4 regions of the Streptomyces sp. NPDC056734 genome follow, and region 4 is predicted to be linked to each of the others. Evidence: riboswitches for the same ligand, from Rfam matches in the RefSeq annotation. Region 4 holds a riboswitch; each other region holds the start of a gene.
The links. A riboswitch is a leader RNA that binds a small molecule or an ion and turns the genes downstream of it on or off. The one in region 4 is predicted to bind cyclic di-AMP.

Region 1: another riboswitch for cyclic di-AMP. It lies ahead of ACFRFC_RS07370 (peptidoglycan DD-metalloendopeptidase family protein); the one in region 4 lies ahead of ACFRFC_RS08510 (transglycosylase family protein).
Region 2: another riboswitch for cyclic di-AMP. It lies ahead of ACFRFC_RS20380 (M23 family metallopeptidase); the one in region 4 lies ahead of ACFRFC_RS08510 (transglycosylase family protein).
Region 3: another riboswitch for cyclic di-AMP. It lies ahead of ACFRFC_RS13730 (M23 family metallopeptidase); the one in region 4 lies ahead of ACFRFC_RS08510 (transglycosylase family protein).

What each region holds. Positions count from the first base shown of each region.
Region 1 covers NZ_JBHTZD010000004.1:210,556-218,091, forward strand. The annotation lists partial or broken gene dxs (1-deoxy-D-xylulose-5-phosphate synthase) at 1-1,642, shown strand, start outside; gene ACFRFC_RS07350 (aspartate aminotransferase family protein) at 1,864-3,273, shown strand; gene ACFRFC_RS07355 (helix-turn-helix domain-containing protein) at 3,351-3,971, shown strand; gene ACFRFC_RS07360 (DUF6126 family protein) at 3,968-4,102, shown strand; gene ACFRFC_RS07365 (tyrosine-protein phosphatase) at 4,135-4,932, opposite strand; cyclic di-AMP (ydaO/yuaA leader) riboswitch at 5,355-5,552, shown strand; gene ACFRFC_RS07370 (peptidoglycan DD-metalloendopeptidase family protein) at 5,557-6,576, shown strand; gene ACFRFC_RS07375 (SGNH/GDSL hydrolase family protein) at 6,817-7,536, shown strand, end outside.
Region 2 covers NZ_JBHTZD010000012.1:268,377-275,912, reverse strand. The annotation lists gene ACFRFC_RS20390 (M16 family metallopeptidase) at 1-958, shown strand, start outside; gene ACFRFC_RS20385 (M16 family metallopeptidase) at 955-2,343, shown strand; cyclic di-AMP (ydaO/yuaA leader) riboswitch at 2,636-2,797, shown strand; gene ACFRFC_RS20380 (M23 family metallopeptidase) at 2,810-3,583, shown strand; gene ACFRFC_RS20375 (GntR family transcriptional regulator) at 4,532-5,221, shown strand; gene ACFRFC_RS20370 (HPr family phosphocarrier protein) at 5,556-5,837, opposite strand; gene ACFRFC_RS20365 (GNAT family N-acetyltransferase) at 6,059-7,536, shown strand, end outside.
Region 3 covers NZ_JBHTZD010000007.1:352,218-359,753, forward strand. The annotation lists gene ACFRFC_RS13715 (dihydrofolate reductase family protein) at 1-55, shown strand, start outside; tRNA gene ACFRFC_RS13720 (tRNA-Met) at 125-198, shown strand; gene ACFRFC_RS13725 (PP2C family protein-serine/threonine phosphatase) at 494-1,636, shown strand; cyclic di-AMP (ydaO/yuaA leader) riboswitch at 1,861-2,017, shown strand; gene ACFRFC_RS13730 (M23 family metallopeptidase) at 2,030-3,079, shown strand; gene ACFRFC_RS13735 (PrsW family intramembrane metalloprotease) at 3,095-4,534, opposite strand; gene trmB (tRNA (guanosine(46)-N7)-methyltransferase TrmB) at 4,656-5,450, opposite strand; gene lhgO (L-2-hydroxyglutarate oxidase) at 5,685-6,920, opposite strand; gene ACFRFC_RS13750 (MFS transporter) at 7,204-7,536, opposite strand, start outside.
Region 4 covers NZ_JBHTZD010000005.1:2,914-10,449, reverse strand. The annotation lists gene ACFRFC_RS08515 (transglycosylase family protein) at 251-1,594, shown strand; cyclic di-AMP (ydaO/yuaA leader) riboswitch at 1,854-2,050, shown strand; gene ACFRFC_RS08510 (transglycosylase family protein) at 2,054-2,785, shown strand; gene eno (phosphopyruvate hydratase) at 3,433-4,719, shown strand; gene ACFRFC_RS08500 (septum formation initiator family protein) at 4,816-5,301, shown strand; gene ACFRFC_RS08495 (DUF501 domain-containing protein) at 5,323-5,847, shown strand; gene ACFRFC_RS08490 (exopolyphosphatase) at 5,943-6,929, shown strand; gene ACFRFC_RS08485 (NAD(P)/FAD-dependent oxidoreductase) at 7,419-7,536, shown strand, end outside.

The DNA.
Region 1 (7,536 bases), on a different contig from region 4:
GGACTTCTCCAAGCTGCGCTCCAAGGGCGGCCTGTCCGGCTATCCCTCGCGCGAGGAGTCCGAGCACGACATCGTCGAGAACAGCCACGCCTCCACGGCGCTCGGCTGGGCCGACGGTCTCGCCAAGGCCCGCGAGGTGCAGGGCGAGCAGGGCCATGTCGTCGCGGTCATCGGCGACGGGGCGCTGACCGGCGGCATGGCCTGGGAGGCGCTCAACAACATCGCGGCGGCCAGGAACCGCCCGCTGATCATCGTCGTCAACGACAACGAGCGCTCCTACGCCCCCACCATCGGCGGCCTCGCCAACCATCTCGCCACCCTGCGCACCACCGACAGCTACGAGCAGGTGCTGGCCTGGGGCAAAGAGGTCCTCCAGCGCACGCCCGTCGTCGGCGCCCCCGTCTACGAGGCCCTGCACGGCGCCAAGAAGGGCTTCAAGGACGCCTTCGCCCCGCAGGGCATGTTCGAGGACCTGGGCCTGAAGTACGTCGGCCCGATCGACGGCCACGACCTGGGCGCCGTCGAGTCCGCGCTGCGCCGAGCGAAACGTTTCCACGGCCCGGTCCTGGTGCACTGCCTCACCGAGAAGGGCCGCGGCTACGAACCGGCGATCGCGCACGAGGAGGACCACTTCCACACCGTCGGGGTGATGGACCCGCTCACCTGCGAGCCCCTGACCCCCTCTGCCGCGCCCTCCTGGACGTCGGTCTTCGGCGAGGAGATCGTGGCGATCGGCGAGGAGCGCGAGGACGTCGTGGCGATCACGGCGGCCATGCTGCACCCGGTCGGCCTCGGCGCCTTCGCCGAGCGGTTCCCGGACCGGGTGTGGGACGTCGGCATCGCCGAGCAGCACGCGGCGGTCTCGGCGGCGGGCCTCGCGACCGGCGGACTGCACCCGGTGGTCGCCCTGTACGCGACCTTCCTCAACCGCGCCTTCGACCAGCTCCTCATGGATGTCGCCCTGCACCGCTGCGGGGTGACCTTCGTCCTGGACCGGGCCGGGATCACCGGCACCGACGGCGCCTCCCACAATGGCATGTGGGACCTGTCCGTGCTCCAGGTCGTGCCCGGTCTGCGGATCGCCGCGCCACGCGACGCGGATCAGCTGCGTGCCCAGCTGCGGGAGGCGGTCGCCGTGGACGACGCGCCGACGCTGGTCCGTTTCCCGAAGGAGTCCGTCGGTCCGTCGATCCCGGCGGTCGACCGGATCGGCGGGATCGACGTGCTGCACCGGCCCGACGGGCCCGGCACGGCGCAGGTGCTGCTGGTGGCGGTCGGGGTGATGGCCCCGGTGTGTCTCAGGGCCGCCGAACTGCTGGAGGCCCGCGGCATCGGCTGCACGGTCGTGGACCCGCGCTGGGTCAAGCCCGTCGATCCCGCGCTGCCCGCGCTCGCCGCCGGGCACCGGCTGGTCGCGGTGGTCGAGGACAACAGCCGCGCGGCCGGTGTCGGCTCGGCGGTGGCGCTCGCGCTGGGCGACGCCGAGGTGGATGTGCCGGTACGGCGCTTCGGCATCCCCGAGCAGTTCCTCGCCCACGCCAAGCGCGGCGAGGTCCTCGCGGACATCGGGCTGACGCCGGTGGACATCGCGGGGCGGATCGGGGCGAGCCTGGCGGGCGCCGAGGGCGCGGCGAGGGGCCCGAGCCGCGCCGCCAACGGCACGAGCGACACGAGCGGTACGACGCCGCAGGGCACCCCTCGTACCGCGAACGGCACCTCGCGCGCCACCCCCACGACGACGACCGCCGTTAAGAACGTTAAGAGCGCCACGAACGCCAAACCCGTCAAGAGCGACGCCAAGCCCGGGAAGACCACGAAGAATGTGAAGAGCGTGGAGAAGCCGCCGTCCGAGGAGAGCCCGCGATGAACAGCGCGGAAGGAGCGGCCGGGGGCGGTGGGTTCGATCTCGCCGCGCTGCTGGCCGGGCGTGGCGCCGAGCGCTACGAGCTGCACAGCCGGTATCTGAACCACCAGCTCCCGCGCATGCTGCACACCATCGGCTTCGACAAGGTCTACGAGCGGGCCGAGGGCGCCTATTTCTGGGACACGGACGGCGCGGACTACCTGGACATGCTCGCCGGGTTCGGGGTGATGGGCCTGGGCCGGCATCACCCGGTGGTCCGCCGGGCGCTGCATGACGTCCTGGACGCCCAGCTCGCCGACCTGACCCGCTTCGACTGCCCGCCGCTGCCCGGTCTGCTGGCCGAGCGGCTGCTGGCGCACAGCCCGCACCTCGACCGGGTGTTCTTCGGCAACAGCGGCACGGAGGCCGTGGAGACCGCGCTGAAGTTCGCCCGCCGCGCCACGGGCAGGCCCAGGATCCTGTACTGCGAGCACGCCTTCCACGGGCTGACCACGGGTTCGCTGTCCGTCAACGGCGAGGACGGCTTCCGGGACGGCTTCGCCCCGCTGCTGCCCGACACGGCCGTCCCGCTCGGCGATCTCGACGCCCTCGCGCGCGAGCTGAGGAAGGGCGACGTGGCCGCCCTGATCGTGGAGCCCATCCAGGGCAAGGGGGTGCACACGACGCCGCCCGGCTATCTGCGGGCCGCCCAGGATCTGCTGCACCGGCACAAGGCGCTGCTGATCGCGGACGAGGTGCAGACCGGCCTGGGCCGCACCGGCGACTTCTACGCCTATCAGCACGAGGAGGGCGTGGAGCCGGATCTCGTCTGCGTGGCGAAGGCGCTGTCCGGCGGCTATGTGCCGGTCGGGGCCACGCTCGGCAAGGACTGGATCTTCAAGAAGGTCTACTCGTCCATCGACCGGGTGCTGGTCCACTCGGCGAGCTTCGGCGGCAACGCCCAGGCCATGGCGGCGGGCCTCGCGGTCCTGTCGGTCATGGAGAACGAGCGGATCGTGGCCAACGCGCGCGCGACCGGCGACCTGCTGAGGTCCCGGCTGGCGGCACTGGTCGACAAGTACGAGCTGCTCGCCGATGTGCGCGGGCGGGGCCTGATGGTCGGCATCGAGTTCGGCCGGCCCAGGTCGCTGGGGCTGCGCGGCCGCTGGACCATGCTCCAGGCGGCCCGCAAGGGCCTGTTCGCGCAGATGGTGGTCGTGCCGCTGCTCCAGCGGCACCGGATCCTCACCCAGGTCTCCGGCGACCATCTGGAGGTGATCAAACTGATCCCGCCGCTGATCGTGGGGGAGCGGGAGGTCGACCGGTTCGTGGACGCCTTCACGGAGATCATGGACGACGCGCACAGCGGTGGCGGGCTGATCTGGGACTTCGGCAGGACGCTGGTGAAGCAGGCGGTGGCCAACAGGTGACAGGGAGTTCCTTCGGCGCCTCTTGTCTCTGAGGCAAGGAATTTGCCTTAGAGGTAAGAATCGGGCTCAATAGAGACATGAGCCACCCTCACGACGTCGGGCCGGAGGCGGCCGAGCCGCTGCCGGCCGTCGCCCCGCAGCTGCGCGCCCTGCGCCGCCGGGCCTCGCTCACCCTGGAGGCCGCGGCCCGCGCCGCCGGACTGTCGCCCGCCCACCTCTCCCGGCTGGAGACCGGCGGGCGTCAGCCCTCGCTCCCCATGCTGCTCTCCCTCGCCCGTGTCTACGGTACGACGGTCTCGGAGCTGCTCGGCGAGAGCGTCCCCGACCGGGACGCCGTCCTGCGTGCCGCCCACAAGGATCCGACCGAGGCGGGCGGCTGGACGTACTGGCAGGCCGGGGCGCCCGGCCGGGGCATGCAGGCGCTGCGCGTCCAGGTGCCGTACGGCTCCCAGGGCGACATCGTGCGGGTGCACCCCGGCGAGGAGTGGCTGTACGTCCTCACCGGCCGGCTGCGGCTGCGCCTCGGGGACTCCGCCCATCAGCTCGGTGCCGGGGACAGCGCGCACTTCGACTCGCTGACCCCGCACCGGATCGCCGCTCAGGACCCGGACGGGGTCGAGCTGCTGTTCGTCCACACCCTCTTGCAGAGCCCCACGGCCGCGCTGTGTCTCGGCCCGATCACGGGAGAAACGCCATGAGTGAGCCCAAGGCGATCAAGCCCAAGGAGAAGCGGCACCTCGGTGTCTGGCTGCGGCTGTTCATCTATGTCGTGGCCGGGCACGTCTTCGCCACGTTCCTGTATCTGCTGTTCGAGGTCGGCGGGAAGTAGCCCGGCGGCCGGGCGGTGAGGCGGGGCGGGGCTCAGTCGAGCAGCCGTTCCCGCAGCCGGTCGCGCCGCTCCGGGGTGATCCGCAGGGCCCGCTCCAGATAGGCGTCGACGCCGCCCCACGTCTCGTCGATGGTGTCGATCGCCGCGGTCAGATACTCGGCGCGCGCGTCGAAGAGCGGGCTGATCAGCTCCATGACCTCCGGGGCGTAGGCGGAGGGGGAGGTGCCGCTGCGGCGCACCTTGTAGCGGCGGTGGGTGGCGTTGGACTCCAGGTAGTCCGCGAGGATCGCCTCGCGCTCCACGCCGACCGCCAGCAGGGTCACCGCGATGGACAGGCCCGCGCGGTCCTTGCCGGCCGCGCAGTGCATCAGGGCCGGGACGCTGTCCTCGGCGAGGGCGTGCAGCACCCGGGAGTGCTCGGCGGTGCGCTCCTTGATGATCACGCGGTACGACTCGACCATCCGGTTCTCCGCCCGGCCCCCGGAGAGGATCTCCCGCAGCAGGGCCACATCGCCGTCCCGGATCATCTTCCAGAACTCGGCGCCGTCGGCGGGGTCGCTCAGCGGCAGGTTCAGATTCCGCACGCCGGGCAGCTCGACGTCCTGGCCTTCGAGGCGCTGGTCCGCGGCGTTGCGGAAGTCGAAGACGGTGTGCAGCCCGAGGGTGGACAGGAACGCGGTGTCCTCGGGGGTCGCGTGCGCGAGATGGCCGCTGCGGTACAGCACTCCGTGGCGCACCCGGCGGCCGTCCACGGTCGGCAGTCCGCCGACGTCGCGGAAGTTGCGGACTCCGGCCAGTTCGGGCTCGGTCGAGGGGACCTGTTGCGTCACGGGGGCTCCTCCCAGTCGGCTGGTCCACCCGGCTCCGTTGCCGGGCGGCAGCTGCACCACGACGATACGACATGACGAAACGGCCGAAATGGCGACAAAGTTGGCCGAGGGGTCTTCTGTGGCGCATCCAGGACCCCTGTCCGAATTGAAAGCCTAAGTGGCCTTGATGACAACTCGCCATAACTCGCTGCGGAATAAAGAAAGGTGGAGCGGGGTCACGTGAGCAGCGTCATATCCGTGACCGTGTGTCGCCCGTCATGCTCACGTAATCAACATGTTCTTCAAGGGTCTTTGAGCGATTCGACAGGGTCATTGCGACAGAGGGTGACCGGGAATTCCCCCCGCGGATCAAGAAGATGGCCTTCGGGTGGAACCCCTTGCTTGTCCCTTTGCGTCCTGGTCGCTTACGTTCGCCACCGAATCCGGGCGGAACGCCGAATCCTGCCGCCGTCCGGAACCCGCACTAACCCACCCGTGTTCGGCAGGAGCGGGGGACCCACAGGACTTCACCGCCTGTTCCGGTCTCCGGAACGGCTAGGGGTTTAGTCGCGCAATTTCCCGCGGCCGGGCATCTCCAGCCCGCACCCGACAGCTCACCTCGCAGGCGCCGGAGAGGAATTCGTCATGCCCGCGAAGGGTAAGCACCGCCGTCCCAGGACCCTGCGTCTCACACGCACCATCGCCGTCGCCGGAACCGGCGGCGCCGCACTCGCCCTGCCGCTCATGGGGGCCACCGGCGCCCACGCGGCCACCGGTGAGTCGGTCCCGCAGAAGCCCGCCGGCTCCGTCACCGCCGCCGCTCCCGCCTCGGCCCCCCAGCAGGCCGTCACACAGGTCGCCGACCAGCAGTCCAGCGCACCGCAGACGAGCGTGCGGACCTACTCCGTGAAGGTGGGCGACTACCTCGCGAAGATCGCCGACGAGCAGGACATCAGCGGTGGCTGGCAGCAGATCTACGAGGACAACCGCGAGGCCGTGGGCGGCGATCCGTCGCTCATCCACCCTGGCCTGAAGCTCACCCTCGGCGCCCAGGCGGCCACGGACACCAGCGCGTCCGGCACGCCGAGCACCCAGTCCTCGGGCTCCACCGATTCCCAGGCGTCGGACGACGCGGCACAGCAGGACGAGTCGTCATCACCGTCCTCTTCGTCGTCCTCTTCGTCCTCTTCGTCCTCGGCGTCCGAGGCCCCGGCCGCCGAAGAGAACACCAGCGCCGGCACGAGCACCAGCACCGGCGCCTACAGCCTCCCGGTCACGGGCGGCGGCATCGGCACCCCCTACCACCAGACCGGCAGCATGTGGTCCAGCGGCTACCACACCGGTGTCGACTTCACGGTCCCCACCGGCACCTCGCTCAAGGCCGTCGGCGCCGGTACGGTCGTCTCGGCCGGCTGGGGCGGCGCGTACGGCAACGAGGTCGTCATCAAGCTCGCCGACGGCTACTACGCCGAGTACGCCCATCTGTCCTCGCTGTCCGTCTCGGCGGGTCAGTCCGTGACCGCCGGGCAGCAGATCGGTCTCTCCGGCGCGACCGGCAATGTCACCGGCCCGCACCTGCACTTCGAGATCCGCACCGGGCCCGCCTACGGCTCGGACGTGGACCCCGTCGCCTACCTGCGCTCCAAGGGCCTCTCCGTCGGCTGAGGCACCGCCGCGCGTCCACTCCGAAGGCCGGACCCCCGATCCCCGGGTCCGGCCTTCGGTGCGTATCGCTTCGGTCACTTCTGAGGGTCCGTCGGATGTCCAGATATTCCGTGCTTGACCAAGGTTTGGGCCGTGGGTTATCTCACCGCCCGTCAACCCCGTATTACGGTCGCGTAGGTCACATTCGAGGAGGAATCATGGCTCGATGTGGCAGACGATTCGAAGAATGACAGTGGATCAGTGATCGGGTCGTACGTGGCGCTGGGGGACAGCTTCACCGAAGGTGTGGGCGACCCCGGCCCCGACGGGGCGTTCGTCGGCTGGGCGGACCGGTTCGCGGTGCTGCTCGCGGACCGGTGTCCGGAAGGCGACTTCAACTACACGAACCTCGCGGTGCGGGGCAAACTGCTCGATCAGATCGTGACGGACCAGGTGCCGCGGGCCGCGGACCTCGCGCCCGATCTGATCTCCTTCAGCGCGGGCGGCAATGACATCCTGCGCCCCGGCAGCGACCCGGACGACGTCGCCGAGCGCTTCGAGCGCGCGGTCGCCGTCCTGACCGGGACGGCCGGCGCCGTCCTGGTGACGACCGGCTTCGACACCCGCGGGGTGCCGCTGCTCAAGCATCTGCGCGGCAAGATCGCGACCTACAACGGACATGTCCGGGCCGTGGCCGACCGCTACGGCTGCCCGGTCCTCGACCTGTGGTCCCTGAAGTCCGTCCAGGACCGCCGGGCCTGGGACGACGACCGGCTCCACCTCTCCCCCGACGGCCACACCCGGGTGGCCCTGCGGGCCGGCCAGGCACTCGGCGTCGAGGTCCCGGCCGACCCCGAACAGACCTGGCCCCCGCAGCCGCCGCGCGGCACGCTCGATGTCCGCCGGGACGACGTCCACTGGGCCCGCGAGTACCTGGTGCCCTGGATCGGCCGCCGGCTGCGCGGCGAATCCTCGGGCGAC
Region 2 (7,536 bases), on a different contig from region 4:
CCCCTATGGCACCGCTTTCGAGAAGCTCACCGCCCTCGCCTACCCCAAGGGCCACCCCTACCACCACACGCCGATCGGCTCCATGGCCGACCTGGACGCGGCCACCCTGGACGACGCGCGCGCGTTCTTCCGCACGTACTACGCGCCCAACAACGCCGTGCTGTCCGTGGTCGGCGACATCGACCCGGAGCGGACGCTCGCCTGGATCGAGAAGTACTTCGGCTCCATCCCCGCCCACGACGGCAAGCCCGTCCCGCGTGACGGCTCGCTCCCCGAGACCGTCGGCGAGCAGCTGCGCGAGGTCATCGAGGAGGAGGTCCCGGCCCGCGCACTGATGGCCGCCTACCGGCTTCCCGAGGACGGCACGCGCGCGTGCGACGCGGCCGACCTGGCGCTCACCGTCCTCGGCGGCGGCGAGTCCTCCCGCCTGTACAACCGGCTGGTGCGCCGCGACCGTACGGCCGTGGCGGCCGGATTCGGCCTGCTGCGGCTGGCCGGGGCGCCCTCCCTGGGCTGGCTGGACGTGAAGACCTCCGGGGACGTCGAGGTGCCGGTCATCGAGACCGCCATCGACGAGGAGCTGGCCCGGTTCGCCGCCGAGGGCCCCACGGCGGAGGAGATGGAGCGCGCCCAGGCCCAGCTGGAGCGCGAGTGGCTGGACCGGCTCGGCACGGTCGCCGGCCGCGCGGACGAACTGTGCCGGTACGCGGTCCTCTTCGGTGACCCGCAGTTGGCCCTGAGCGCCGTCCAGCGCGTGCTGGAGGTGACCGCCGAGGACGTCCAGGAGGTCGCCAAGGCCCGCCTGCGGCCCGACAACCGCGCGGTGCTCGTCTACGAGCCGACGGCCCCCGAAGCCCAGGCCGACAGCGCGGCGGACGCAGAGGACGCAGAGGACGCGGCGGACGCCGACGGCGTGGCAGCCGCGGCCACCGACGACAACAAGGAGGCGGCCAAGTGAGCGAGCTGGCCCCCATGGAGTTCCACCCCCAGCCGCAGCCCGGCGACGCCCGCCCCTGGGCGTTCCCGGCCCCCACGCGCCGAACGCTCGACAACGGCCTCACGGTCCTGCGCTGCCACCGCCCCGGCCAGCAGGTCGTCGCCGTCGAGGTGCTGCTGGACGCGCCGCTGGACGCCGAACCGGACGGCCTGGAGGGCGTGGCCACGATCATGGCCCGCGCCTTCTCCGAGGGCACCGACAAGCACTCCGCCGAGGAGTTCGCCGCCGAGCTGGAGCGCTGCGGCGCAACCCTGGACGCGCACGCCGACCACCCCGGCGTCCGCCTCAGCCTCGAAGTGCCGGTCTCCCGGCTGCCGAAGGCCCTCGGCCTGCTCGCCGACGCCCTGCGCGCGCCCGCGTTCGCCGACAGCGAGGTCGAGCGCCTGGTGCGCAACCGCCTCGACGAGATCCCGCACGAGCTGGCCAACCCCTCGCGCCGCGCCGCCAAGGAGCTGTCCAAGGAGCTGTTCCCGGCGTCCTCGCGCATGTCGCGCCCGCGCCAGGGCACCGAGGAGTCCGTCGAGGGCATCGACTCCGCCGCCGTACGCGCCTTCTACGAGAAGCATGTACGCCCCGCGACCGGCACCGTCGTGGTCGTCGGCGATCTGACCGGCGTCGACCTCGACACGCTGCTCGGCGACACGCTCGGCGCCTGGACCGGCTCCACGGCCGCGCCCCGGCCCGTGCCGCCGGTCAGCGCCGACGACACCGGGCGCGTCGTCATCGTGGACCGGCCCGGAGCCGTCCAGACGCAACTGCTGCTCGGCCGGGTCGGCTCCGATCGGCACGATCGCGTCTGGCCCGCCCAGGTGCTCGGCACGTACTGCCTGGGCGGCACCCTCACCTCCCGGCTGGACCGGGTGCTGCGCGAGGAGAAGGGTTACACCTACGGCGTCCGCGCGTTCGGCCAGGTCCTCAGGTCCGGGCCGGACGGCGCCGGAGCGTCCATGCTCGCCGTCAGCGGCTCGGTCGACACGCCGAACACCGGACCGGCCCTGGACGACCTGTGGACGGTCCTGCGCACGCTTGCCGCGGAGGGGCTGACCGACGCCGAGCGGGACACCGCCGTGCAGAACCTCGTCGGCGTGGCGCCGCTCAAGTACGAGACCGCGGCGGCCGTCGCGAGCACGCTCGCGGACCAGGTCGAGCAGCACCTGCCCGACGACTACCAGGCGACGCTGTATCAGCAGCTCGCCGCGACCGGCACCGTCGAGGCCACGGCGGCCGTCGTCAACGCCTTCCCGGTGGACCGGCTGGTGACCGTCCTCGTGGGCGACGCCGCGCAGATCAAGGCGCCCGTGGAAGCCCTCGGCATCGGCGAAGTCACCGTCGTGGCGGCCGACTAGACAGCCGCGGACGGCCCGCCCGGGTGCCGCGATCCGCGCGCGGGCGGGCCCACACGCGGCACGCGAAAGTGCCGACGAAGGGCACGCGCATGACGGGGAACGCGCACCCGCACGGTGGGGCCCTGGTGACCGGAAGCGTCACCAGGGCCCCTTAATGTCCGGATTGCGGGAGAGGCTGCCTGTCTGACCTGTGGCATGCGCTACAAAAGCCCGGATCTGTTTGGGGATTGCAAGATGTCCCCTTAGCGTCATCCAGGCTGTTCGTCAGGCAGTGCGCCGCGTCCGCGGCACCGGACAGCCATCGCCGAGTCCCCGTACGGCGCGAGCCAGGGGAGCCGGGGACCCACGTCCCTGGGGTGAATCGGCCTCCCGCGCGCGTGCGTGCGGGAAGCCGTAGGAGACCTTCCTGCTCCGAACCCGTCAGCTAACCCGGTAGGCGAGAGGGAAGGAAAGGACCAGCCACTCCATGGCGTTCACGCGCGCCACCGGGAAGCACCGGCGTCCCCGGCACCCGCAGCGCACCACCGCCCGTGCGGCGGGTGTCGCGGCACTCGCCACCACCGGCGTCGTCGGCTCCCTGGCCGCTCCGGCGCTCGCCGCCGAGCCGGCTCCCGAGCAGACCGGTCTGCTGCCCGTCGTCGGCATCGGCGACGACGTCGCCCACCAGATAGACGCCCAGGCCGCCGCCCAGGCGGACGCCGCGCGGCAGAAGGCCGAGGCCGCCGCCCGCGAGAAGGCGGCGGAAGAGGCCCGCGAGCGTGCCGAGGAGGAGGCGAAGAAGGCTCGTGAGGCCGAGGAGCGCGCCGCCCGCGAGGCCGAGCGCGAGCGCCTGAACACCTTCGTTTCGCCGATCCCCGGCTCCTACGTCTCCACCAGCTACCAGGCGGGCGGCTCCGCCTGGTCCTCCGGCAGCCACACCGGCGTCGACTTCCACGCCGCCACCGGCACGTCCGTCCACACGGTCGGCAATGGCACGGTCGTGGAGGCGGGCTGGGGCGGCGCGTACGGCAATCAAGTCGTGATCAAGATGGTTGACGGTACGTACACCCAGTACGGGCATCTCTCGTCCATCGGGGTGTCGGTCGGCCAGTCCGTCACCCCTGGCCAGCAGATCGGCCTCGCCGGCGCCACCGGCAATGTCACCGGGGCCCACCTCCACTTCGAGGCCCGCACCAGCCCCGAGTACGGCTCGGACATGGACCCGGTCGCCTACCTGCGTGCGCATGGCGTGAATCTCTGACGTCGGGTGCGCGCGGGGCGCCGATGCTCTTCCGGCCGACGGGAGCGCGGGCAGCGCGTGACGTCCCGTGCGCGCGGGGCGCTGCGACGGGCGGGCACTCGCGCGCGGGACGGATGCCGCGCTCGGGTGCGGGGGCGGAGGTTGTCGGACGGGTCGGCGCTCGCCGGGAGGCGATGGCGCACTCGCGCGGAGACGGGACGGCGTGCGGCCAAGGGTTCGGTCTCCGCGCCGGCGATGCCGCACTCGCGCGGAGACGGGGCCATCTCCTGGTCCATCAGATCAACGATCTCGCGATGCCCCACTCGCGCGTGGAGACGGACCCCGCGCTCTCGCCCTCTGGCGCCGGGCGCTTGCCCCCCAACCCGCGCGGGTACGCCGCGACGACGCGCAGTTCGTCGTGGATGGGGCGGAGTGCCCCCACCCGCGCGGGTACGCCGCGTGAGGACTGCGTCCAGACAGTCGCGGAAGCCCCCGCCGCACCTACGCGCGCGTACGCCGCCCCGGGCTGGGCACCCGCGCCACCCGCGCGCTGACCCCGGCCCACCCGGGCGGGGCCAGGCCACCGTCCCCGCCTGGACCCCGCCACCCCCGCGCGCAGGGACTCGGCTAACGGCCCATGGCGTCCCGGCGGACGGCCACGGCCACCCCCGGGCGCCGGGCCCCGCCCCTCCATCACCGCTACGCGAACCCAGGCCCCCGCCCCGCTGGACCCAGCCCCCCGCCTCCACGCCAGCCAAGCCACAGCCGCCACCGTCACCCGGCGCACCGCCCCGCCCACGACAAGCCCGGGTACCCCACCCGCCGGGGCTTTCGTCCTTTTGGGCATCCGCTGTCCAAAAAATATCCCTGGAATCCGGCCCCCCGTCGGAAATTCCGGCTCATTGCAATAGAGTCACTGTTCAGACGTCAATCGAGGACGTTTCACGGGGATTAAGGCGGAGGTCGGTCATGCGTATTCCGGCGCACTCGGTGTGCACGGCGATCCGGGACGACATCATCGCCGGTGTCTACGAACGCGGTGGCCGGCTCACCGAGGAAGTCCTCGCCCGCCGCTACGGCGTCTCCCGCGTCCCCGTCCGCGAGGCCCTGCGCACGCTGGAGGCGGAGGGGTTCGTGGTGACCCGGCGGCACGCGGGCGCGTGCGTCGCGGAGCCCACCGAGCAGGAGGCCGCGGACCTGCTGGAGATGCGCGGGCTGCTGGAGCCGCTGGCCGCCTCCAGGGCCGCCCAGCGGCGCACGGAGGCCCATCTGAAGGTGCTGCGCGGACTGGTCCGGCTCGGCCAGGAGCGGGCCCGCCGGGGCAGCAGCGATGACCTGCGCTCCCTGGGCAGCTGGTTTCATGAGACGCTCGCCCAGGCGTCCGGCAGCCCCGCCCTGGTCTCCATGCTGACCCAGCTCCGCCACAAGATCGCCTGGATGTATGCCGTGGAGGCACCGGCCGCGCCCATGGAGTCCTGGGCCGAACACGGCGCCATCGTGGACGCGGTCACCCGTGGTGACGCGGAACGCGCGCGTGCCCTCACCGCCCTGCACGCCGAGCGCGCGATGTCCGTCTTCCGGCTGCGCTTCAACGCCGGCGGCGCCGACCGTGTGAGGACTTCGCAACATCCCGTAAACATGCTGGGCCAGCGGCTTTAACAAAAGCGCCGTATACAAAGAAGCGGTAATTCGGTGGCCGGTAATTTCGGCTGCCGTTTTTCGGTGTGCCGCAGGTCTATTCCCGTACTGTACGGACCTATTTCGGTGTGCTCTCGCTCACAGGTGCGACCCAAACGTTTCGGCACGTGTCCGGCGGTGAAACCGGCGCGGAACAATTTGGGGAAACAGGCGCGAAAGTGAGCGGGGGAAACGGGAGTGGCCGCGGGGGCGGAAGCGGCTGTTCCGCAGCAGAGGTGGCTGTCGGGCAACAGCAGAGCCGCGCCACCACCAGGGCGACGCGGCTCCTTGTGTCCGTAAGCGGGTGCCGGACGGATCAGACGGTCTCCGGAAGCTCCTCCAGCCCTTCGGAGACCAGCTTGGCCAGACGGTCCAGGGCCGCGTCGGCGCCGTCGGCGTCGGAGGCCAGGACGACCTCCTCACCGCCCTTGGCGCCCAGGCCCAGAACGGCCAGCATGGAGGCCGCGTTGACGGGGTTGCCGTCGGCCTTGGCGATCGTCACGGGGACCCCCGAGGCCGTGGTGGCCCGGACGAAGATGGAGGCGGGGCGGGCATGGAGGCCCTCGGCCCAGCCGACGTTGACGCGGCGCTCAGCCATGTTGTTGCTGCCCTTCAGTCTCTCAGGGTTGTCTAGACCAGTGTCCCATATCGCGGAGGCGTGCCCGGAGCGGGCCTCGGGCCACACCAGGAGTGTCGCCGGACCCCGGCCCCGACGCGGTATACGCCCCCATGTGTCCCCGTGTGTCTGTGCTGCTCCTGTGCTCGTTCCCCGTGGATTGCCTCGCGCCGTTGTCATAGGCGAGCCGTACTGTGGGGCGCATGCAGAGCCCGGCGGATCCGCAGGACCGGCACGAGTACCCCGCCCACTGGGAGGCGGACGTGGTGCTGCGTGACGGCGGCACCGCGCGCGTGAGGCCCATCACCGTCGACGACGCCGACCGCCTGGTCAGCTTCTACGAGCAGGTCTCGGACGAATCGAAGTACTACCGCTTCTTCGCGCCCTACCCCAGGCTCTCCGCCAAGGACGTCCACCGCTTCACCCACCACGACTTCGTGGACCGCGTGGGACTCGCGGCCACCATCGGCGGCGACTTCATCGCCACCGTGCGCTACGACCGGATCGGCGCCGACGGCATGCCCGCCTCCGCGCCGGCCGACGAGGCCGAGGTCGCTTTCCTGGTCCAGGACGCGCACCAGGGCCGCGGGGTCGCCTCGGCCCTCTTGGAGCACATCGCGGCCGTCGCGCGCGAGCGCGGCATCCGCCGGTTCGCCGCCGAGGTGCTGCCCGCCAACACCAAGATGATCAAAGTGTTCAGGGACGCCGGGTACTCCCAGAAGCGCAGCTTCGAGGACGGCGTCGTACGCCTGGAGTTCGATCTCGAACCCACCGACCGCTCGCTGGCCGTGCAGCGCGCGCGGGAGCAGCGCGCCGAGGCCCGTTCGGTGCGGCGGCTGCTCGCGCCCGGGTCCGTCGCCGTCATCGGCGTCGGCCGCGTGCCCGGCGGGGTGGGCCGCAGCATCCTCGACAACATCCGCGAGGCCGGCTTCACCGGCCGTCTGCACGCCGTGAACCGGGCCTTCCCCGAGGGGCGCAAGGACATCGACGGTGTGCCCGCCCACCGGTCGGTGCGGGAGATCGACGGCCCGGTGGATCTCGCCGTGGTCGCCGTGCCCGCCGATCATGTGCCCGAGGTCGTCGCCGAGTGCGGCGAACACGGCGTCCAGGGGCTGGTCGTGGTCTCCGCCGGGTACGCCGAGAGCGGCCCGGAGGGCAAGGCGCGCCAGCGTGAACTCGTACAGCACGCGCGCGCGTACGGGATGCGGCTCATCGGGCCCAACGCCTTCGGCATCATCAACACCTCGCCGGACGTCCGGCTGAACGCCTCCCTGGCGCCCGAGCCGCCCCGCCCCGGCCGCATTGGCCTGTTCGCCCAGTCCGGCGCCATCGGCATCGCGCTGCTGTCCCGGCTGGACCGGCGCGGCGGCGGAGTCACCGGCATCACGGGCGTGTCGACCTTCGTCTCGTCCGGCAACCGCGCGGACGTCTCCGGCAACGACGTCCTCCAGTACTGGTACGACGACCCGGACACCGATGTCGCCCTCATGTACCTCGAATCCATCGGCAACCCCCGCAAGTTCACCCGCCTCGCGCGCCGCACCGCCGCGGCGAAGCCCCTCGTCGTGGTGCAGGGCGCGCGACACGCCGGGGCAGCGCCCCAAGGGCATGCCGTACGCGCCACCCGGCTGCCCAGCGAGACGGTGTCCGCGCTGCTGCGGCAGGCCGGTGTGATCCGGGT
Region 3 (7,536 bases), on a different contig from region 4:
ACTCCCGGAGTACGAGCAGCAGGCCAAGTCCCCGAACGCCCACCTACTGGGCTGAGCAGGACCCCCGTCCGCATACCTGTGTGCAGCACGTCCATTCCATGGCGTATGCTGGTGAACACAACGACGCGGGGTGGAGCAGCTCGGTAGCTCGCTGGGCTCATAACCCAGAGGTCGCAGGTTCAAATCCTGTCCCCGCTACTCAAGGCTCAGGGCCGGAATCCGGATCACGGATTCCGGCCCTGAGTGTTTTCCCGACCCTCGGTCCCCTCGGTCGCCTCGGTCGCCTCCCCCGCCCCTTCCCGGCCGGTCGTCGTGTCATCCGGTCGGCCCGCCCGGCTCGCCGGGGCGCCCCGCTGCGGCAACCCTGGACCAAGAGGCCGGGCCGTGACCGGTGAGGACCTGCGGCGGGAGACGAGGCGGGAGACGCGTGGTGGGGCCGGGTGAGGCGCAGGGCGAGGGGCCGTACACCGGGCCACCGGGGAGCGCGGCGGGCATGGTGGCGCCGCCCGCGCGGCCGGGGCGGTCGGGGAGCATCTCCTACGCGCGCCCGTTCGTACGGCTGCTGCCGGTCCTGCTGATCCTCGGCGGCGCGCTGTACGAGTACGTGACCCCGAAACAGTTCACCGGCGTGCCGTTCTTCACGGCCGCGCCCCTGGTCGCCGCGCCGCTGTTCGGGCGGCGCTACACCGTGCTGACCGGGATCGCGGCGGTGCTGGTGCTGTTCGTGGTGCATTTCGGGGTCGACCAGCCGTTCGCGGCGGAGACGATCACCGAGGTCGTCACGGTGGCGACCGTCGCGGTGCTGGCCGTGCTGATCAACACGCTGGTGCGGCGCAGCGACGCCCGGCTGGCCTCCGCCCGGGAGATCGCCGAGGCCGCGCAGCGGGCGGTGCTGCCCGAACCGGACGAGCGGATCGGCGGTTTCGAGATCGCCGCCCGTTACGAGGCCGCGCAGGCGGGCGCGTTCATCGGCGGCGATCTGTACGCGGTGCAGGACACCCCGCACGGCGTCCGGCTGGTGCTCGGGGACGTACGCGGCAAGGGCATGGGCGCGGTGGCCGCCGTGGCCGTGCTGATCGGGGCGTTCCGGGAGGCCGCCGAGCAGGAATCGACGCTGGAGGCGGTCGCCGCGCGGCTGGAGCGGGCGCTGGCCCGCGAGGGCACCCGGCGGAACGGGCTCGACGCCTTCGAGGGGTTCACCACCGCCGTGCTCGCCGAGATCCCGCACGGCCACGGGATCGTACGGATGGTCAACCGAGGGCACCCCGGGCCGCTGCTGCTGTACGCCGACGGCACCCTGCGCGCGCTGTCCGCCGACGAGCCCGCGCTGCCGCTGGGGATGGGGGACCTGGGCAGCTGGCCGGACCGGGCGCAGGAGGCGGAGTTCCCGGACGGGGCCACGCTGCTGCTGTTCACCGACGGGCTGTCGGAGGCGCGGGACGGGCACGGGAGGTTCTACGAACCCGAGGAGCGGCTGGCGGGCCGGCTCTTCCGTGGGCCGGAGGAACTGGTGGCGGCCCTGGCCGAAGAGGTGCGCGGGCATGCCGGGGGCTGGATGACGGACGACATGGCGCTGCTCGCGGTACGGCGGCCGGGTCCGGCGCACGACGGTCCGGGCCTCGGTCACGGTGGGTAAGTGAGCGACTGCCCTCCGCATAACATCTGAGTCACCGTCAGAAATTGGCACTGCCCGAACGGCCCTGATGGCGAGGTCGACTCGCCCGATTTTCGCCGCTCATAGCCTGTACGTCCGGCGGAAGAGCGTTAAAGATCAAGTGGAAGCGCTTGGAAATCACCCCTGGGTTCTATTACTGTCCGATAACGCAGCGCGGTCGTCCCAGCCGTCACAAGAGTCGGCTCCGTGCTCAAGCGCCGAATCTCGTGAGGGAACCGGGGAACCACCAACTTGGGGTGAATCGCGCGTACGTCACCATGGAGACATGGCTGATTGACGCGCGTAGGAGACCTTCCTCTCCGAACCCGTCAGCTAACCCGGTAGGCGATGAGGGAAGGAAAGGAGTACGCCTACGTGGCGTCCAACCGGCCTGCTCCAGGGGCCTCGTTCGTGCCCGCCCAGCGCACCGACGACACCGTCGTCTACGGCGGCCCCCGCACCGATGAGGGCCCGTGGGAGGAATGGAACCCCACCGCGGAGACCGTCCGCCCGGTCCGTGGCGGCCGGCACCGCGTCGCCAAGCAGCGCGGCGGACTCGCCCGCGGCGGACTGGCCCGCAGCTCCACGGTCCTCGGCGTCGGTGTCATAGCCGCCGTCGGCGCGGGCGGCATGGCCACCGCGCAGACCGGCAAGCCGCCGGTCGCCATCTCCCTGCCCGACCTCGCCACCTTCACGGACGACGGCGAGGACACGGCCGAGCCGGCCACCGCGATCGAGGCCACCCCGCTCAGCAGCCTCGGTGTCACCCCGGCCGACAGCGAGCAGGGCACCACCGACGCCGGTGAGGCGCTGCGCGCCCGCATCATGGCGCAGGCCGAGAGCCAGCAGGAGCAGCTCGACACCAAGGCCGCCGAGGCGCTCCTGGCCGCCGCCGAGAAGGAGGCCGCCGAGGCCGCCGAGAAGGCGGAGCAGGAAGCCCGCGAGAAGGCCGCCGCCGAGAAGAAGGAGGCGGAGGAGGAAGCCGCGCGCAAGGCCGAGGAAGAGCGCCTCGCCGAGCTGGCCAAGCAGTTCGCGCTGCCGACCTCCTCGTACACCCTCACCTCGACCTACGGCCAGGCCGGCTCGCTGTGGTCCTCCGGCTACCACACCGGCCTCGACTTCGCCGCCCCCACCGGCACCCTCATCAAGGCCGTCCACTCCGGCACCATCACCCAGGCCGGCTGGGACGGTTCGTACGGCTACAAGACCGTGCTCACCCTCGATGACGGCACCGAGATCTGGTACGCGCACCAGTCCTCGATCAGCGTCAGCGTCGGCCAGCAGGTCACCACCGGCGATGTCATCGGGCGCGTCGGCGCCACCGGCAATGTCACCGGGGCCCATCTGCACCTGGAGGTGCACACCGCGTCGGGTGGCGGCGTGGACCCGCTGGCCTGGCTGCGCGACAAGGGCCTCAATCCCTGACGGCCCCCCTCGGCCTCAGGTGCGGTAAGGGTTGTTGTAGTACGCGGGGTGCGGTGTGACGGCACCGCCGGGGCCCGGGTGACCGGTGCTGTGGCCGCCGTCGTACCCGGTGCCGTGACCGGTGCCGTACCCGTCGCCTCGGTATGGCGGCCAGGGTGGGACCGGCATCGGCGTAGGTACGGGGGGCGGCGGGGCCGTGGCGTGGGCCGCGTGGGTCAGGGCCGGGGCCGCGAGGTCCCGGCGGCGCCACAGCTCACCGAGCAGCTCCCGTTCGCGGGGGACGAAGTCGGCGCGGGCCCGGCCCCGGCTGCCCCGCCGGCGCAGCACCGCGAGCGAGGTGGCGTACGCCTCGTACTCGGCCACCGCGCGGGCCGCTTGCTTGCCGAGCCGGCGTCCGGCGTACTCGCGGGCGAGGCGGCGGGCCCGCATCGAGCCGAGCGCGTAGGGCTCTGCGGGGGAGAACCAGCCGGTGGTGACATACGCGGGCAGCTCCTCGCGCACCACCCGCAGCTCCCGCTGCCGGGTCCAGATCACCAGCCAGGTCAGCAGCGCGAACGCGGGGACCATGAAGGCGCCGTACACGGCGAAGAAGCCGTGGTCGCCGAAGGCCGCGGAGCCGTTCCAGAACGCGTGCACGCCCATCGCGAGCAGCAGCCCGGACAGCGGCAGCAGCACCCGCCGCATCCGCTGGCGCTCCCCGCCCGCCGCCGCGATGCCGAAGCCGATGCCGGTGAGCACGGTGAACAGCGGATGCGCGAACGGCGACATGACGACCCGTACGAAGAAGGTGGCGACGGTGACCGAGGCGAGCCCGGCGTCGCCGCGGGACTGGTCGGTGCCGAAGGCGGTGCCGAGGTAGAGGATGTTCTCGGTGAAGGCGAAGCCGGTCGCGGTGACCCCGGCGATCACCACGCCGTCGACGATCCCGGTGAAGTCCCGGCTGCGGAACAGGAAGAGCAGCAGGATCGCGGCGCCCTTCGCGGACTCCTCGACCACCGGCGCTATCACGGTCGTCCCCAAGGTGTCCGCGCCGGCCGGGTCGGCGGTCGCGATGGCTATCCAGCGGGTCGCGAAGCTGTTCGCGACGATCGCTATCAGGGCCGCCGCGCAGGCCCCCCAGGCGAAGGCGAACACGACATTGCGCCAGGGGCCCGGCTCCACCCGGTCCAGCCAGCGGAACGCGCCGATCAGCAGCGGCACCGGCAGCACGGCCAGTCCCAGGCCCACCAGGAAGCCCTCGGTGCCGGTCTCCTGGCGGACCAGCGCGAGGATGACCAGCCCCGACAGCGCCAGCAGGATGGCCAGCGAGCCGTGCCGCACCCGGCGCCAGGCGGTGGGGTGGGCCTGCGCGGCCCGGGTGTACCGGTAGCCCCAGCGCCGCCACCACCGCATAGGCCGGGGCGGGTCGGCGGGCGGATCGCAGGAGGGCGTCGGATACGGGGAGTTGCTGGCCACGGCATCGACCCTAACGAGGCGGCGTACCGCCCGCGACGGTGCCCGGTGCTCAGCCGGCGTGGGGCCGCCGGGTCGCGGAACGGTCCTGGCGGTGCTGGTGGAAGGGGCTTTGGGCGGGGTTTCAAGCGGGGTTGTGGGCAGGGTTCTGGGCATGTTCCCCGTGCGGTACGCGGCGGAACATGACGTCGTTCACCACATGGCCCTTGTCCAGCCCCTGCCCCTCGAAGCGGGTGAGCGGGCGGAAGGCGGGGCGGGGCGCGAAACCGCCGTCGGCCCGGGTGTTCACGAAGTCGGGGTGTGCCGTCAGGACTTCCAGCATCTGCTCGGCGTACGGCTCCCAGTCGGTGGCGCAGTGCAGCAGCGCGCCGGGCCGCAGCCGGGTCGCGGCGAGGTCGAGGAACTCGGGCTGGATCAGCCGCCGCTTGTGGTGCCGCTTCTTGGGCCAGGGGTCGGGGAAGTAGACGCGCAGTCCGTCGAGGGAGTCGGGGGCGAGCATCTCGCGCAGCAGGATGATGGCGTCGCCGTTGCCGACCCGGACGTTGGTGAGTCCGTCCTGGTCGGCGAGGTTGAGCAGATTGCCCTGGCCGGGGGTGTGGACGTCCACGGCGAGGATGTTGGTGTCCGGATCGGCGGCGGCCATCCGCGCGGTCGCCTCACCCATCCCGAACCCGATCTCCAGGACGACGGGACCGGCGTTGCCGAACATCTCCGCCAGGTCGAGGACACGCTGACCGTCGATGTCCAGCCCCCACCCGGGCCACAGCCGCTGGAGCGCGTCCGCCTGCCCGGCGGTCACCCGGCTGCGCCGGGGCTGGAAGCTGCGGATCCGCCGCTCGAAGTGCGACCCGGCGGGATCGGCCCGGGGCCCGTCCGGGAACCGGGGCTCCCCCTTGGCCCGGGTGTGCCGCAGGGGCACGCCGGGGTGGTGCGGCGGGTGCGGGTGCGGGTCCGGGGTGGGCCGCGCCTCTTGCCGGGCTTGCGGGTCCCGGGCGGGCCGGGAGGTTTCTGGGGAGAGGGGCGAGTCAGACACAGTGGGTCGATTTTACGCCGGGGAGCGGACGGGGTCTCCACCCCTGCGCCTGCCCGCCCGGCGTCCTCGCAGGTCACTGGAGGCGCCCCACCACCACGGTCCGCCCCGCGTCACCGCGCCTCACAGGTCCCCCGGCGTCGTGAGCGCCGAGAGCGCCGACAGCGCGCGCCGGGCCACCTCCCGCCCGATCGGCAGGGAGGCGGTGGCGGCCGGGGAGGGGGCGTTGAGGACATGGACGGCCCGGGGCGCCTCCTTGATCAGGAAGTCGTCGACCAGGGACCCGTCCCGCAGCACGGCCTGCGCGCGCACCCCGGCCGGCGCGGGCACCAGATCGTCCTCCCGTACGACGGGCAGCAGCCGGCGCACGGCCGCCGTGAACGCCCCCTTCGACAGCGAGCGCCGCAGCTCACCGCCGCCGTACCGCCAGTGCTGCCGGGCCAGCTGCCATGACCCGGGCCAGCTCACGGTCGTGGCGATCTCCCGGGGCCGTACGACACCCCACCGGTATCCCTCGCGGGCGAGGGCGGGGACGGCATTGGGGCCGATGTGGACGCCGCCGTCGATGCCCCGGGTGAGATGGACGCCGAGGAACGGGAACGCCGGATCGGGCACCGGATACACCAGTCCGCGCACCAGACCGGGCCGCGCCAGCTCGTAGTACTCGCCCCGGAACGGCACGATCCGCATGTCCGGGTCGTCGCCGGTCAGCCGGGCGATCTCGTCGCAGTACAGCCCCGCGCAGTTCACCAGCACCCGGCCGCGCACGATGTCCCCGGCGCGGGTGCGCACGGCCACGCCCCGCTCCGGGCGCCGGTCGACGCGGACGACCTCCTGGCTGTACCGGATCTCCGCACCGGACGCCTCGCCCAGGCGGCGGGCGACGCCCACGAAGTCGCAGATTCCGGTGGTGCCGACGTGTATGGCGGCGAGGCCGCGCACCTCGGGCTCGTACTCGGCGATCTGGGTGGCGCCCAGCTCGCGCACCGGGATGCCGTTCTCCCGGCCGCGCTGCACCAGGGCGTGCAGGCGGGGCAGCTCGGCGCGGTCGGTGGCGACGATCAGTTTGCCGGTGACGGCGTGCGCGATGCCGTACTCGGCGCAGAACTTCACCATCTCGGCGGCGCCACGCACCGCGTACCGCGCCTTGAGGGAGCCCGGCCGGTAGTAGATCCCGCTGTGGATGACCCCGCTGTTGTGCCCCGTCTGGTGCCGGGCGGGCCCCGGCTCCTTCTCCAGCACGGTCACCCGGGTGCCGGGCGCGGCACGGCTGATCGCATACGCCGTGGACAGCCCGACGATCCCCCCACCGACGACGAGCACATCACAGTCGTACACACCACCTCGCACCTGCACCACCTCCCACCTAGATAGTGCACTGCGCCACTGACACCCCCTTCAAACGCACCGCCCCCGGCATCCTGTATCCGCACCCTGGGGCCACGCGAAATCCCCGGATCAGCAGATGTCACTGGGACCGCCAGGTGGAATCGCCGGATCAGCAGATGTCACTAGGACCGCCAGGTGGAATCGCCGGATCAGCCCACGCCTTCAGGGGCGCGGGGAACTGCGCGAGAACCCCCCACGGCGGTCAGCCCGAAACCCACCCCAGCCAGGCAGCCGCCCCCGGCAACGAGAACCCCTACGCCGGCGCCATCAACAACGGCCGAGCCCGCTCCCGCAACTCCACAACCCGAGGCTCATCCCCATACGCCTCAAGCCTGTGCAACAAATCCCGCACGTACTCGGTAGTCCGCGCGGACGAAATCCGCCCCGCCACCTCAACCGCCCGCACCCCCTGCTCGCACGCCGCGTCAAGATTCCCCGACTCCAGCTCGGCCACCGCCGACACCACCAGCCGTAAACCGTGCGACCGCACGAACTCCTCCGTGGGCTGGGACAGCGCCTGCTCGGTGAACCTCCGCACCTGACGCGGCGCCTTCAGATCCCGGTAGCACTCGGCCGCGTCCGCCGC
Region 4 (7,536 bases):
TCCCCCTCCCCTCGCGCTGCCCTCTCCTCACCCCTCCCCACCCCACCCCCAACAGACAGTCACCCCACAGCCCCCGCCCAGGCGGAGACGGTTACTCAAAAGGTGACGGGCATTCACCTTTGTGATCTTCATGTGATCTGCACGGCATTAACTTGTGACAAGTCAACCGGTGCCGCTACGTTCACCCATCAGCGCGGCGCCGAGCACCACGCGCCGCGCGGGTCACCGCTGTCTCGCGAAAGGTCCCCGCATGCTCTCCGGGAACGGTCGTCACCGTCGCCCCCGTCAGGCTCCGGCTCTTCTCGTCGCGGCCGGAGTGACCGGGTCGGCCATCGCCATCCCCCTCCTCACCGCCGGTGGCGCGAGCGCGGCCAGCGGCACCACGTGGGACAAGGTCGCCGAGTGCGAGAGCGGCGGCGCGTGGAGCGCGGACGACGGCGGCGGACACTACGGCGGCCTTCAGCTGACCCAGGACGAATGGGAGGCGTACGGCGGGCTGGACTACGCGTCGAGTCCGGACCGGGCGAGCCGTTCGCAGCAGATCGCGGTGGCCGAGCGGATCCTGGCCGACCAGGGAGTCGGCGTCTGGCCCGTCTGCGGGCCGCTGTACGGTCTCGCGCAGGACGCGGCGCCGGCCGGGGTCGACACGGGCGTGGCGGGCGACCCGACGCCGGACGCCTCGGAGAGCGCGAGCGGCTCCGACGACGCTTCCGGCGGTACGGGCGGATTGACCGACTCATCCAAGTCGTCCGATGGTTCGGGTGATTCGTCCACTGGGTCGGATTCGTCCGGGAGCACCGACGACCCCACCGCCCCCGGGAACTCCGGCGAGCCGGGCTCCTCGCCCACCGGGAGCCCCACCGACAGTCAAGCCGACGGTCAAGCCGACAGCCCCACCGGCGGCGCCACTGGCAGCCCCACCGACCTCACCGGCCCCGCTGACCCCTCCGACCCCTCGTCCGCCCCGTCGGGCGACACGGGTACGCCGGGCGCGTCCGGCGGCGCGGGCGACGCCTCCGGCGGTTCGCTTCCCTCGAATTCTCCCGTCGAACCGCCCAGTGAGTCCCCCTCCGGGCCCACCGGTGGCGAATCGGACAACTTCCAGCAGAGCCTCGGCTCTTCGTATCTCGTGGACACCGGCGCCCTGCCCGAGGCCGATCCCCTCCCCGGTAGCGGCCGGCATCGCGGCAGCAGCGCCGACGAGAGTGATGTGAAGGCGCCGACGGGACGCGCGGGTGACCCGTCAACCTCCTCGGCCTCCCCGGACGCCTCCGCCCCCCTGAACACCCCCGCCCCCCTGAATGCCCCGGATTCCTCGGATTCCCCGGATTCATCCGGTACCCCCGATACCTCCGGAACTTCCTCTTCCTCCGGACGTCACGCCGCGCGCGGTGACGACGGCGCGCAGGACGCGCTCGTCCGCTCCTACACCGTGCGTCCCGGCGACACCCTCACTTCCATCGCCGACTCCCTTTGGGTCGACGGTGGATGGCGCCAGATCTTCCAGCAGAACGAAACGGCGCTCGGCAGCGACCCGAACTACATCGTCCCCGGTCAGACGCTCGACATCGGCGCCGAGCCGGTCGAGGACTGAGACGCGGGCAGGGTGTGAAGCGATCGGAATCAGCCACGATTCAGGTCAGAAGTGGGCAAGAAGTGAGCCAGAAGTGACGGGAGTTCACGTCATACTTCGCGCTGAATGTCCAGGTTTGGCGAAAGTGTGGGATGAGTCTCAGAAGCCCTGATCGTCTTTGAAATTCCGGGAATCGCGTGACTACGGTCAGGACCGCTCGCAGCAGCGGGCTCCGATGGCCGTCACGCCGAATCCTGCCGACGGCCGCCGGGAACAGTCGTCGCGTCAAGCGCCGTAGGCAGGAGCGGGGGACCCAAGGTAAGTGCCGGCACCAGAAGTTGAGGCGACTCGACGGGACGGGACCGGCTTGGGGTGAAGCCATGACGTACGGGATGAAAGCCCCGTACGGGACATGGCCGGGCAACTCAACCGGCCCGAACCCGACAGCTCACCTCGTAGGCGTCGGTGAGGGGATCTCTCATGCTGTTCTCCGGCAAGGGCAAGCACCGCCGTCCGTCCAAGGCCACCCGTGTCATCGCGCTCGCCGGTGTCACCGGCGCGGCCGTCGCCGCCCCGTTGGTGGTGGCGAGCAACGCCTCCGCCGCCACCGCGTCCGAGTGGGACGCCGTCGCCCAGTGCGAGTCCGGCGGCAACTGGTCCATCAACACCGGCAATGGCTACTACGGCGGCCTCCAGTTCTCCGCCTCGACCTGGGCCGGGTTCGGCGGCACGCAGTACGCGGCCACCGCCGACCAGGCCACCAAGTCGCAGCAGATCGAGATCGCCGAGAAGGTTCTCGCGGGCCAGGGCAAGGGTGCCTGGCCGAGCTGCGGCGTGGGCCTGTCCAGCGCCTCGTACGACGGCGGCTCGGCCTCCACCGACCCCGCCCCGGCCCCCGCCGAGCAGCCGAGCACCGGCAGCGGCGACAACAGCGGCAGCGAGAGCAGCGGCAGCGACCGCACCACCGAGCAGCCCAGCACCACCCGCTCGCAGGAGCGCCCGGCCGCGACGCAGGAGACCGTCACCACGCCGGCCGGTGACCAGGTGGAGAAGGGCGACGGCGAGTACGAGGTCGTCACCGGCGACACCCTCAGCGCCATCGCCGCCGAGCACGAGGTCGCGGGCGGCTGGCAGAAGCTGTTCGAGCTGAACGGCGACATCGTCGACGACGCCGACCTGATCTACCCGGGCCAGCAGCTGCACCTGAAGTGACCCATGGCCCGCCGAGGTGACTTCAGGCCATGGCTGGTTCATGGCTGATGCTCAGCCTCACCACAGGCGGGCCCTCCACCCTGGAGATACGTCCTCACCCTGAGGGGTCTCCCCCCGGAGAAACCCCTCATTGAGGCCCCGTGCGGGTCCCCCCGTCCCCACGGGCGCCCCGCCCCGGCGCGTGATTCCCCCGTACGCGCCGAGGCGGGGCTTTCCCATGCCGCGCCCCCGCCCGGACACGGGGGCGGTCCCACTCTCCGCACACGGAGCACAGGGGGGCACAGGGAGCGCAGAGCACCCAGGGAGCACAGAGCGCACAGAGCGCACAGGGACCGCGACCCCGCGCTCTGGACCAGGGAGGTGCGGCCCCGCTCTCCGCACCAGGGCCCACCCCCACTCCCGGCCCACCCCGACGCCCCACTCCAGCCACCCCTTCACCCCCCCCGCCCCCCCGCCACACCACCCCTTCACCCCCCGCCACACCACCCCCTCTTTGTTTCGTTCGGAAACATTTTACGATCGGTTCCGTCCGAGGGGTGGGAGACCGGATGGCCGATCCCCCCGGGACGGCTAGGCTCGTCTCGCGGAGCCGCCCGCGGCCTCGCCGCACGGCGGTCCCGCCCCACCGCGTCACATCCACGAAGGAGATGCTCGTGCCGTCCATCGACGTCGTCGTAGCCCGGGAAATCCTGGACTCCCGAGGCAACCCCACGGTCGAGGTCGAGGTCGGCCTCGACGACGGCAGCACGGGTCGTGCCGCCGTACCGTCCGGCGCCTCCACGGGTGCCTTCGAAGCCATCGAGCTGCGCGACGGTGACCCCAACCGCTACCAGGGCAAGGGCGTCGAGAAGGCGGTCCTCGCCGTCATCGAGCAGATCGGCCCGGAGCTGGTCGGCTACGACGCCACCGAGCAGCGCCTGATCGACCAGGCGATGTTCGACCTGGACGCCACCGACAACAAGGGCTCGCTGGGCGCCAACGCCATCCTCGGCGTCTCCCTGGCCGTCGCGCACGCCGCCTCCGAGGCGTCCGACCTGCCCCTGTTCCGCTACCTGGGCGGTCCGAACGCGCACCTGCTGCCGGTGCCGATGATGAACATCCTGAACGGCGGCTCGCACGCCGACTCCAACGTGGACATCCAGGAGTTCATGATCGCCCCGATCGGCGCGGAGTCCTTCTCCGAGGCCCTGCGCTGGGGCGCCGAGGTCTACCACACCCTCAAGAAGGTGCTGAAGACCAAGGGCCTGTCCACCGGCCTCGGCGACGAGGGCGGCTTCGCCCCGAACCTGGAGTCCAACCGCGCCGCGCTCGACCTCATCCTCGAAGCCATCAAGCAGGCCGGCTACATCCCCGGCGAGCAGATCGCGCTCGCGCTCGACGTCGCCGCCTCCGAGTTCTACAAGGACGGCAAGTACGAGTTCGAGGGCAAGTCCCGCTCGGCCGCCGAGATGACCGAGTACTACGAGGAGCTGGTCTCCGCGTACCCGCTCGTCTCCATCGAGGACCCGCTGTACGAGGACGACTGGGCCGGCTGGAACGTCATCACCGAGAAGCTGGGCGAGCAGGTCCAGATCGTCGGCGACGACCTCTTCGTCACCAACCCGGAGCGCCTGGCCCGCGGCATCGAGGAGGGCTCCGCGAACGCACTGCTGGTCAAGGTCAACCAGATCGGCTCGCTGACCGAGACCCTGGACGCCGTCGAGCTGGCCCAGCGCAACGGCTTCAAGTGCATGATGTCCCACCGCTCCGGCGAGACCGAGGACGTCACCATCGCCGACCTCGCCGTCGCGGTGAACTGCGGCCAGATCAAGACCGGCGCCCCGGCCCGCTCGGACCGCGTCGCCAAGTACAACCAGCTGCTGCGCATCGAGGAGATCCTCGACGACGCCGCCGTCTACGCCGGCCGCAGCGCCTTCCCCCGCTTCAAGGGCTGAACCCGAGCAGCACGAGGAAGCGTCGTACGTACGTCCCCGTACCCGGTCCCGTACCGTGTGCGGGGACGTACGCACGTGTGAACGGGAGGCGGGGACATGGCCCTGAAGGAGCGGGACCGGTTCTCCACGGCCACCAGGCTGCGGCTGCTCGGCGAGCAGACCGCCGAGCGGGTCTACCGCTCGCAGACCCGCCGCCAGGCCCGCCGCTCCCGGCTGACCGGCCGCGCGGCCCTGCTCGCCCTGGTCCTGTGCTCCCTGGTCGTCGCCCTCGCCTACCCGATAAGGCAGTACGTCGCCCAGCGCGCCGAGATCGCCGACCTGGAGCGGCAGCAGGAGCAGGCCCAGGAGCGGGTCGAGGAACTGCGCGACGAGAAAGCGCGTTGGCAGGACGACGCCTACGCCGAGCAGCAGATCCGCGAGCGGCTGCATTATGTGATGCCGGGGGAGACCGGGTACATCGTGATCGACCCGGACGCCGTCCAGCAGTCCCGCGCGGACACCGGGGCCGCCGACCGGCCCTGGTACACCAATGTCTGGGAGGGCGTCGACAAGTCCGACGCCGCGAGCCCCCGGCCCGAGTGACCTGAACGACAGAAAGCAGCCATGCAGACGCCCCCGCCGCCCACCCCGCGCACCGAGCCCACCGCCGCCGACGTGGCCGCCTTCGAGCAGCAGCTCGGCCGCCCGCCCCGTGGACTGCGCGCCATCGCGCACCGGTGCCCGTGCGGGCAGCCCGATGTCGTGGAGACCGCGCCCCGGCTGCCCGACGGCACGCCCTTCCCGACCCTGTACTACCTGACCTGCCCCAAGGCCGCCTCCGCCATCGGCACGCTGGAGGCGGGCGGGGTCATGAAGGACATGACGGCCCGCCTGGAGAGCGACCCGGAGCTGGCCGCCGCGTACCGCGCCGCCCATGAGGACTACCTCCGGCGCCGGGACGAGATCGAGGAGCTGACCGGGTTCCCCAGCGCGGGCGGCATGCCGGACCGGGTGAAGTGCCTGCACGTCCTGGTGGCCCACAGCCTGGCCGCCGGGCCCGGCGTGAACCCGCTCGGCGACGAGGCCCTTCAGATGCTGCCCCAGTGGTGGCGCAAGGGGACCTGCGTGACACCCGACGGCTCCGGCTGACCGGACGCCCCCGAGGCGAAGGCCGCCGCAGCCTCCGCCTCCGCCTCCACCTCCGGCCCCGATCCCGATCCCGACCCACGATCCGAGGAAGTGCCATGACCCGCGTCGCCGCCATCGACTGCGGTACGAACTCCATCCGTCTGCTCGTCGCCGACGCCGACCCCGCGACCGGTGAACTGACGGACCTGGACCGCCGTATGACGATCGTGCGGCTCGGACAGGGCGTCGACCGCACCGGGCGGCTGGCGCCCGAGGCGCTGGAGCGGACCTTCGCGGCCTGCCGCGCCTACGCCGCCGTCATCAAGGAGCACGGCGCCGAACGCGTCCGGTTCGTCGCCACCTCCGCGTCCCGCGACGCCGAGAACCGGGACGACTTCGTGCGCGGGGTGCTGGACATCCTCGGTGTGGAGCCGGAGGTGATCTCCGGCGAGCAGGAGGCGGAGTTCTCCTTCACCGGCGCCACCAAGGAACTGACCGGCACCACCCAAGAGCCGGCCGGCACCACCAATGACCCGACCGCCGCCGATGACGGGCTCGCCCGTCCCTTCCTCGTCGTGGACATCGGCGGCGGCTCCACCGAGTTCGTCGTCGGCGAGGACCGTGTCCGTGCCGCCCGCTCGGTCGACGTCGGCTGTGTCCGGATGACGGAACGGCATCTCGTGGTCGACGGCGAGGTGACCGACCCGCCGACCGAGGCGCAGATCGCCGCCATGCGGGCCGACATCGAGGCCGCCCTCGACCTCGCCGAGCGGACCGTGCCGCTGCGCGAGGCCCGGACCCTGGTCGGCCTGGCCGGATCGGTGACGACGGTCTCGGCCATCGCCCAGGATCTGCCCGCCTACGACTCCGTGGCCATCCACCACTCCCGCGTCTCCCACGCCAGGGTCCGCGAGATCACCGACTGGCTGCTGCGCTCCACCCACGCCGAGCGGGCCGCCGTACCGTCGATGCATCCGGGGCGGGTCGACGTCATCGCCGCGGGGGCGCTCGTACTGCTTTCGATCATGGACCGAACCGGCGCGGAGGAGGTCGTGGTGAGCGAGCACGACATCCTCGACGGCATCGCCTGGTCCCTCACCTGACAGGCCGGCAGGACCAGCCCCCAGAGCCGGCCCGCAGGGACCAGCCCGCCAAACCGGCCCCCGGAAAACCACCCCCGAAGTCTCTCCTGAGCAGCCCCGCCGACCGTATGAGCGCAGTTCCAGGGCGTTTTCGGGGGGCCGGGCGACACCCCGCCGGGAAACTTCGTGAAGTTCTTCACAAGGAAATCGGTCCTGTCGGGGGACCAACCGGCCCTGATGCGCCTTTCCGGGGCCTCACCTGGGGTGCGAGGGTGCTCCGAGGAGTGTTTCCGGTGGGTTTCCGGGCCCGGCGCAGGGGGGTGGTCCAACGGATTCCGAAGGGGCGGACCGGCAGCTCACGCGGCATTGACAACGGGCCGGGCAGCGCCGCGGTTCCCTTTCCGCGCCATGATGTGGATCACGCGGGCCGCGCAGTGTAGCAGAGAGGGCGGGGAAGCTTGTGAAGGGGCGCACGAGGTACCCCCCTGGGCCCGGTGGATACTCAATGGCATGAGCACCACGGAGCGTCCCAGGATCCTCGTAGTAGGCGGTGGGTACGTCGGCCTGTACGCGGCTCGGCGCATCCTGAAGAAGATGCGCTACGCCGAGGCGACCGTCACGGTCGTCG